2 regions of the Streptomyces sp. NPDC047061 genome follow, and region 2 is predicted to be linked to the other one. Evidence: riboswitches for the same ligand, from Rfam matches in the RefSeq annotation. Region 2 holds a riboswitch; the other holds the start of a gene.
The links. A riboswitch is a leader RNA that binds a small molecule or an ion and turns the genes downstream of it on or off. The one in region 2 is predicted to bind glycine.
Positions count from the first base shown of each region.

Region 1: another riboswitch for glycine. It lies ahead of gcvP (aminomethyl-transferring glycine dehydrogenase); the one in region 2 lies ahead of gcvT (glycine cleavage system aminomethyltransferase GcvT).

Region 1 covers NZ_JBEYVI010000077.1:9,024-13,580, reverse strand. Annotated here, with positions in the region: gene gcvP (aminomethyl-transferring glycine dehydrogenase) at 1-2,266, opposite strand, end outside; glycine riboswitch at 2,446-2,539, opposite strand; gene ABZ887_RS49310 (PRC-barrel domain-containing protein) at 2,653-3,033, shown strand; gene ABZ887_RS49305 (DNA polymerase IV) at 3,216-4,557, opposite strand, start outside.
Region 2 covers NZ_JBEYVI010000040.1:21,507-26,063, forward strand. Annotated here, with positions in the region: gene glyA (serine hydroxymethyltransferase) at 1-1,105, opposite strand, end outside; gene gcvH (glycine cleavage system protein GcvH) at 1,145-1,522, opposite strand; gene gcvT (glycine cleavage system aminomethyltransferase GcvT) at 1,621-2,748, opposite strand; glycine riboswitch at 2,907-3,005, opposite strand; gene ABZ887_RS39835 (AAA family ATPase) at 3,207-3,875, shown strand; gene ABZ887_RS39840 (enhanced serine sensitivity protein SseB) at 4,009-4,557, shown strand, end outside.

The DNA.
Region 1 (4,557 bases), on a different contig from region 2:
CGGCCGAGATCGGCCCGACGCCCGTCTCCGGCCCGGCGGCGGGCTGCAACGGGTGGTTCGGCAGGTACGGCGCGAGGTGCGCACGTACCGCCACGGGCCCGACACCCGGACCGCCGCCGCCGTGCGGGATGCAGAAGGTCTTGTGCAGGTTGAGGTGCGAGACGTCGCCGCCGAAGTGACCCGGCTTGGCGACGCCGACCAGGGCGTTGAGGTTGGCCCCGTCGACGTACACCTGGCCGCCGGCCTCGTGCACCTGGGCGCAGATGTCGGCGACGTGCTCCTCGAACACGCCGTGCGTGGACGGGTAGGTGATCATCAGCACGGCGAGCTCGTCCCGGTGCTGCTCGATCTTCGCCCGCAGGTCCGCGACGTCGATCTCGCCGTCCTCGGCGGTCTTCACGACGACGACCTTCATGCCCGCCATCACGGCGCTGGCGGCGTTGGTGCCGTGCGCGGACGACGGAATCAGGCACACGGTCCGCTGCGCGTCCCCGTTGGCCCGGTGGTACGCGCGTACGGCGAGCAGCCCGGCCAGCTCGCCCTGCGATCCGGCGTTGGGCTGCAGGGAGACGCTGTCGTACCCGGTGACCTCGGCGAGCCGCTCCTCCAGCTCGCGGATGAGGGTCAGGTAGCCCTGCGCCTGCTCGGCGGGCGCGAACGGGTGCAGCTGGCCGAACTCGGGCCAGGTGACCGGTTCCATCTCGGTGGTCGCGTTGAGCTTCATGGTGCAGGAGCCCAGCGGGATCATGCCCCGGTCCAGCGCGTAGTCCCGGTCGGCGAGCCGGCGCAGGTAGCGCAGCATCGCGGTCTCGGAGCGGTGCTGCCGGAAGACGGGGTGGGTCAGGTAGCCGTCGGTGCGCAGCAGCGCCTCGGGCAGCGTGTCCTCGGCGACGGCGTCCAGCGCCTCGACGTCGCCCTCGACGCCGAAGGCCGTCCAGACGGCGCCCAGCTGGGCGCGGGTGGTGGTCTCGTCGCAGGCCATGGAGACGTGGTCGGCGTCGACGAGCCGCAGGTTGACGCCGCCCTGGCGGGCGGCGGCGACGATCTCGGCGGCCTTGCCGGGCACCCGGGCGGTGAGGGTGTCGAAGTAGGCGCCGTGGACGATCCCGACACCGCCGGCCCTGAGCCCCGCGGCGAGGATCGTGGCGTAGCGGTGCGTCCGCTGCGCGATGGCCCTGAGCCCCTCGGGACCGTGGTAGACGGCGTACATGCCGGCCATCACGGCGAGCAGGACCTGGGCGGTGCAGATGTTGCTGGTGGCCTTCTCCCGCCGGATGTGCTGCTCGCGGGTCTGCAGCGCCAGCCGGTACGCCTTGTTGCCGTCGGCGTCCACGGAGACGCCCACGAGCCGCCCGGGCAGGCTGCGCGCGAACTTCTCGCAGACCGCCATGTAACCGGCGTGCGGCCCGCCGAAGCCCATCGGCACACCGAACCGCTGGGTGGTGCCGACGGCGATGTCGGCCCCGAGCTCACCCGGCGAGGTCAGCAGGGTCAGCGCGAGCAGGTCGGCAGCGACGGTGACGAGCGCGCCGATCCCGTGGGCCTGCTCGACGACGGCCTTGATGTCGCGTACGGCACCGGAGGCGCCGGGGTACTGGACGAGCACCCCGTTGACCTCACGCGCGGCGAGGTCGGCCGGGATCCCGTCGCTCAGATCGGCGACCACGACCTCCACGCCCGTCGGCTCGGCCCGGGTCTGGATCACGGCGATGGTCTGCGGCAGCACGTCCGCGTCGACGACGAAGACGCCCTTCTTGTTCTTGCCCATCCGCAGCGACAGGGCCATGGCCTCGGCGGCGGCCGTGCCCTCGTCGAGCAGCGAGGCACCGGAGGTGGGCAGCCCGGTGAGGTCGGCGACCACGGTCTGGAAGTTCAGCAGCGCTTCCAGCCGGCCCTGGGAGATCTCCGGCTGGTACGGCGTGTAGGCCGTGTACCAGGCGGGGTTCTCCATCACGTTGCGCAGGATGACGGGCGGCGTGAAGGTCCCGTAGTACCCCAGCCCGATCATCGAGTCGAGCACCTGGTTCCGGTCGGCCAGCGACCGCAACTCGGCCAGCACCTCGGCCTCGGTCCGGGCGCCGGGCAGCTCCAGGCGGTCGGCGTTCTTGATCACGTCCGGCACGGCGGCGGCGGTCAGCTCGTCGAGCGAGCCGTACCCGACCTGGGCGAGCATCTTGGCCCGAGCCTCGTGATCGGGCCCGATATGGCGCTGCTCGAAGGGAATACCCTGCTCGAGCTCTGAGAGCGGAACACGCTGGGCGGTCATTGCGGAGGCCTCCTGGTCTGACGCGACCTTCGAGGGGTACCCCGGCGCGGGTACCCCGACGGCCTCCCCCTCTGTCATCTCAACCTGAGAGTTTCACCGGTGCCGCCCCTGCGGTCTCCCGGCTTTCACCGTCGGTGAGGGCGGACACCGTCGACGTCCGCCCTGCTTTCCAGAGTGACCTCGTCCGTGCGGTACGTGGACCTGAGAGATTCCGGGGAGGATTTGCTCCTTCGGCGCCTCCGGTTGCCCGGAGGACTCTCCCGCACGGGGTCAGCAGCCGCTGTCAGCCTACCAGCGAGGGCAACGCCAGGGCCTTCGAGTGGCCGCCTCCTCCAATGTGCTCTTTTGTAGTGCTTACGGATGATTTGTGACCAAGTGGAGGGCCCGTGCTGACCGACATCGATCCGCGCAACCTGATCGGCCGCAAGGCGTTCGACCGCAACGGCACGAAGATCGGCACGATCGACGAGGTGTACCTCGACGACGCGACGGGTGTGCCGGAGTGGGCGGCCATACGCACCGGCCTGTTCTCCCGGGACGCCTTCGTGCCCCTGGAACCCAGCGAACTGGTCGAGGGCACCCTGCACGTCCCCTTCGACCGCGCCCTGATCAAGGACGCCCCCGACTTCGGCGTGGGCCGCCACCTCTCCCCCGAGCAGGAACTCCAGCTCTACCACCACTACGGCCTGGACACGGCTCCCCCGCCCCACGACCACCCGGACCACGACTTCGGCAAGCTGGCAGGCACAGAGGACACGGGACCGTAAGGCCGACGCCGGGGCCCTGCCCAGCCGCCCGTCCCGACCACCCAGCTGCCCAGCTGCGGGCAGGCGTGCCGCAGGGCGGCACGGGTGGGCGCAGCGGCACCCCGCCAACGCGGGCGAGTGAAACCCCCCGCCCCCAGCCCACACCCCGGTCACGCCCCCACCCCGTCCACCGCAACCCCCTGTCATCCCGCCACCAACGGCAACGGCTCGGCCGGCTCCAGCCCAGGGTCCTCGACCCGAAACGTCCGCACCCTCCCCGGCTCCAGCGACCCCGGCGTCTCGAACCGCACCGTCACCCGCCCCAGCCCGCTCCCCTGCACCCATCCGTGCCCGTACTCGGCATGCCGCACATCGTGCCCCGCGGGCCACCGCCGCTCGGCAGCCACCTGCTCCTCCGCGGCCGGCTCCGCAACGTCCTCGTCCGCCGCCGCGAACTCCACCGCCCCCTCCCCTGCGGCCGCCGCCTGCGCGAACAGATCCTCCTGCGTGTAGTCGGCCAGCCCCGACACCCCCACGCCCAGCAACCGCACACCCCCCGTCGTGTCCACCGAGTCCAGCAGCCGCGCGGCCGCCTCCCGCACCACCGCCGGATCGTCGGTCGGCCCCCGCAGCGTCTCCGACCGGGTGAGCGTCGAGAAGTCGTACCGCCGTACCTTCAGCACGATGGTCCGCCCCGACAGCCCGGCCCCCCGCAGCCGCCGCACGCACCGGTCGGCCAGCCGCTGCACCTCGAGCCCCACCCGCAGCCGGTCGTGGATGTCCACGTCGTAGGTGTCCTCGACCGACACCGACTTCGTCTCCCGCTCGGCCACCACGGGCCGCTCGTCGTGCGCGAGCGCCATCGCGTACAGCGCGTGCCCGTGGGCCTTGCCGAGCAGCCGGACCAGCTCGTCCTCCCCGGCCTCGGCGATCTCGTCGACCGTGGTGATCCCGGCCCGCCGCAGATGGTCCCCGGTCGCCGGCCCCACCCCCGGCAGGGTCCGCACCGTCATGGGCCCCAGCATCGCCCGCTCCGTGCCCGGCTCGATCAGCACCAGCCCGTCCGGCTTGGCCTGCTCGGAGGCGATCTTCGCGAGCATCTTGGAGGCGGCGAGCCCGACGGACCCGGAGAGCCCCGTGACGGCCCGTATGTCGGCGCGCAGCCTCTCGCCCACCAGCCGCGCCGACCCGGCGTCCCAGGCCGTCTCACCGGCCTCCAGATCCACGAACGCCTCGTCCAGGCTCAACGGCTCCACCAGCGGCGAGAGCCCGCGCAGCAGCGCCATCACCTGCTCGCTGATCGACCGGTACAGCCCGAAGCGCGGCACCAGGTACGCGGCGTTCGGCGCCAGCCGCCGTGCCTGCCCCATCGGCATCGCGGAGTGCACCCCGAAGACCCGGGCCTCGTACGACGCGGTGGCCACCACACCGCGGGGTCCGAGCCCGCCCACGACCACGGCCTTCCCGCGCAGGCTCGGCTTGGACGCCTGCTCCACCGAGGCGAAGAAGGCATCCATGTCGAGATGCAGGATCGTGGGCGCGTTT
Region 2 (4,557 bases):
GGGTGCCGATCCGCAGACCCGAGGTGACCATCGGCGGCCGCGGGTCGTTGGGGACGGCGTTGCGGTTGACCGTGATGCCGACCTCGTGGAGGCGGTCCTCGGCCTGCTGCCCGTCCAGCTCGGACTCGCGCAGGTCCACGAGGATCAGGTGGACGTCCGTACCACCGGAGAGGACGTTCACGCCGGCCTCGCGGGCGTCGGCGGCGGTGAGCCGCTCCGCCAGGATGCGCGCGCCCTCCACCGTACGACGCTGCCGCTCCTTGAAGTCCGCCGAGGCGGCGACCTTGAACGAGACCGCCTTCGCCGCGATCACGTGCTCCAGGGGACCGCCCTGGAAGCCCGGGAAGACGGACGAGTTCAGCTTCTTCGCGAAGTCCTTGCGGGCCAGGATGATGCCACCGCGCGGGCCGCCCAGCGTCTTGTGGGTCGTGGAGGTGACCACGTCGGCGTACGGCACCGGGTTCTCGTGCAGACCGGCGGCGACCAGGCCGGCGAAGTGGGCCATGTCGACCCACAGGTACGCCTCGACCTCGTCGGCGATCCGGCGGAACTCCGCGAAGTCCAGCTGGCGCGGGTACGCCGACCAGCCCGCGATGATCACCTTCGGCCGGTGCTCCTTGGCGAGCCGCTCCACCTCGGCCATGTCGACCAGGCCGGAGTCGTCCACGTGGTAGGCCACCACGTCGAACTGCTTGCCGGAGAAGTTCAGGCGCATGCCGTGGGTCAGGTGGCCGCCGTGGGCGAGGTCCAGGCCCAGGATGGTGTCCCCGGGCTGGGCCAGCGCGAACAGGGCCGCCTGGTTGGCGGAGGCACCGGAGTGCGGCTGCACGTTGGCGTACTCGGCGCCGAACAGCTCCTTCACCCGGTCGATGGCGATCTGCTCGGTGACGTCGACGTGCTCGCAGCCGCCGTAGTAGCGGCGGCCCGGGTAGCCCTCGGCGTACTTGTTGGTGAGGACCGAACCCTGCGCCTCCATGACCGCCAGCGGAGCGAAGTTCTCCGAGGCGATCATCTCCAGGGTGGACTGCTGGCGCACCAGCTCGGCGTCGACCGCGGCGGCTACCTCGGGGTCGAGCTCGTACAGGGGCGTGTTCAGAACGGACATCTGTTTCTACGACTCCTAGGCCGGGGTCTGCGGCGGCTCTCAGCCGGCGGTGAAGGCGGTGTACTCGTCGGCGGAGAGCAGGTCGCCCGGCTCGTCCGTGACGCGCACCCTGAACAGCCAGCCGCCCTCGAAGGGGGCCGAGTTCACCAGGGACGGGTCGTCGACGACGTCCTCGTTGACCGCGGTGATCTCACCGGTGACCGGCGCGTACAGGTCGGACACCGACTTGGTGGACTCCAGCTCGCCACAGGACTCGCCCGCGGTCACCGTGTCGCCGACCGCCGGGAGCTGGACGAAGACGACGTCACCGAGCGCGTTGGCCGCGTGCTCCGTGATGCCGACCGTCGCCACGCCGTCCTCGGCGGCCGTCAGCCACTCGTGCTCCTTGCTGTAACGCAGCTGCTGGGGGTTGCTCATGGCTTGAATTCTCCTGTACGCGAGGAAGTGCTGGTGAAGGGGGGAAGGCTGGAGACGTACGTGACCTGCGGGGATGTGCGCGGGGTCACGTCCAGTGGCTACTTCTGGCGCTTGTAGAACGGCAGCGCCACGACCTCGTACGGCTCGTGGCTGCCCCGGATGTCCACGCCGACGCCCGCCGTGCCCGGCGCCGCGTGCGCCGCGTCGACGTACGCCATGGCGATCGGCCTGCCCAGGGTCGGGGAGGGGGCGCCCGATGTGACCTCGCCGATCACCTCGCCGGCGGCGACGACCGGGTATCCGGCGCGCGGTACCCGGCGGCCCTCGGCGACCAGGCCGACGAGCACCCGCGGCGGCCGGGAGGCGGCGCGGTCGGCGGCCTCCTGGAGCGCCGCGCGCCCCACGAAGTCGCCCTCCTTCTCGAACTTCACCACCCGGCCGAGCCCGGCGTCGAAGGGGGTGAGCTCCGTGGTCAGCTCATGTCCGTAGAGCGGCATGCCCGCCTCCAGGCGGAGGGTGTCCCGGCAGGACAGCCCGCAGGGCACCAGGCCCACCGGGGCACCCGCCTCGGTCAGCGCCTGCCACAGCTCCACCGCGTGCTCCGGCTTCACGAACAGCTCGAAGCCGTCCTCGCCGGTGTAGCCGGTGCGGGCGATCAGCGCCGGGACGCCGGCGACGGTGCCGGGCAGGCCGGCGTAGTACTTCAGGCCGTCCAGGTCCGCGTCGGTGAGCGACTTGAGGATCCCGGGCGACTCCGGGCCCTGCACGGCGATCAGCGCGTACGCGTCGCGGTCGTCGCGGACCTCGGCGTCGAACCCGGCGGAACGCTCCTGCAGGGCGTCGAGGACGACCTGGGCGTTGGAGGCGTTGGCGACCACGAGGTACTCGGTCTCCGCCAGCCGGTAGACGATCAGGTCGTCCAGGATGCCGCCGTCGGCCCGGCAGATCATGGTGTAGCGGGCGCGGCCCACGCCGACGGAGGCGATGTTGCCCACCAGGGCGTGGTTCAGCAGGGCGGCCGCGTCCGGGCCGGTCACGGTGATCTCGCCCATGTGGGAGAGGTCGAAGAGCCCGGCCCTGGTCCGGACCGCGACGTGCTCGTCGCGCTCGGAGCCGTAGCGCAGGGGCATGTCCCAGCCGGCGAAGTCGGTCATGGTCGCGCCGAGCGAGCGGTGCAGGGCGTCGAGCGCGGTGCGGCGGGGTGCGGCGGAATCGGTACTGCTCATCGGTCGGTCGTCTCCCAGAGGTCCCGAGGGCATGACAGGCGAGGGCTGTCCTCCCCATCTGTCATCGGAACCTGAGAGGTTCGCCCTGACCACGGACGTGATCACGGCTTGCACCTTGGGTGGAGCCACTGACACAGCGGCCCGCTTTTCAGATGTGCCTCGCCCGCGCGGTAACGGGGGCCTGAGAGATTCAAGGGAGGGACTTGCTCCTTCGGCGCCCCAGCGACGACGGCTGGGGACTCTCCCGCGCGGATTCAAGCGGCCGGTATGCAGTTGGCGCGGACATCATTGCACGCCGCCCGGCCGCATGGCAGACCGGACCTGCCCCGGCCTGCGTCCTCTCTCTTTGTAGCCGGGCTGTTGCCGGACGCGCACGGAACCGCGAGACGCCGTGCATTACCTTCTCTTTACATTAAGCGGGGAGAACCTTTCCTGAACCCCCCGGGAGGACGGTCACGGTGACAAGGACCACGGCATACGCGACGACGACGGGCATCGCCCTGCCCCAGCAGCCGACGGCCCCGGCCCGCGAGCGGGTCGGCGAGCTCCCCGCACCGGTCGTCCGCGACCTGCGCGACCGCGCCGGGCACAGCCCGCACGGCCTGCTCTTCGGCCCCCGTGACCTGGTGGTGGTGACCGGGCTGCCCGGCAGCGGCAAGTCCACCCTGATGCACCGCACCGTCCAGGGCATCCGCATCGACTCCCAGGACACCCGCGACCGCTGGGACGCGCGCCTGGCCCGCCTCCTGCCCTACGCCCTCTACCGCCCGGTGGTCCGCCTCGCCCACTACGCCGGGCTGCGCAGGGCCCTCGGCACCGGCGAGGGCGTGGTCGTGCACGACTGCGGTACGCAGGCCTGGGTGCGCGACTGGCTGGCCCGGGAGGCCCGCCGCCGCGGCGGCACCCTGCACCTGGTCCTCCTGGACGTCACGGCCGGCACGGCACTGGACGGCCAGCGCGAGCGCGGCCGGGGCGTCTCCCGGTACGCCTTCCTGCGCCACCGCAGGGCGGCCGGCCGGCTGCTGCGCGCGGCGGAGAAGGGCAAACTGCCCGAAGGGGTCGGCTCGGCCGTGCTGCTCGACCGGGACGCGGCGGACGTCCTGCGCCGGATCGCCTTCGCGCGCTGAGACCGCCCGCGCGCGCCGAGGCCGCCCGCGCGCGCCGGGATCGCCCGCGGACTCCGCATCGACGGGTGGCTTTGTCGGTGTCACCCGCTAGCCTTTCCAGCCTCAGCAGTGGTTTCCAGCAGGCGGTAGGCAGATGGACTTCCCGGCGGACATTCCCGCGGACTTCCCGGCACAGGCGCACCCCCACCCGCACGGCGGGTGGCCCGGCAACGAACTGGAGGAGGTGCTGTCGGCCTCCCTCGGCGTGCCCGCGGCGGCGGGCCGGCTCATCGAGGTACTGGGCCGGAGTTTCCTCTGGATCCCGCTGCCGGAGGGCGGCGGCCCGCACAGCGGCCCGCTGGACCTGCCCACCACGCAGATCGAGGGCCAGGTGTACGTGCCGGTCTTCAGCTCGGAGGAGCAGTTCCGCCTGGTGGCCGGATCCCATCTGTCGTACACGATCGCCCCGGCCGTCGAGTTCGCCCGCGGCCTGCCCCCGCAGGTCGGCATCGCCGTGAACCCCGGGGGAGTGGTCGGCGTCCCGCTGCCGCCGGAGGCGGTCGCCCAGCTCTGCCGCTCCGGCCGCTCCGAACTGGACGGCCCCGCCTCGGGCGGCCGGGTCCGCCTCTTCGAACCGGACTGGCAGGACGACCCGATGGACTTCCTGGCCGCGGCGTCGGCGGAGTTCGCGGCGATCGGCGTG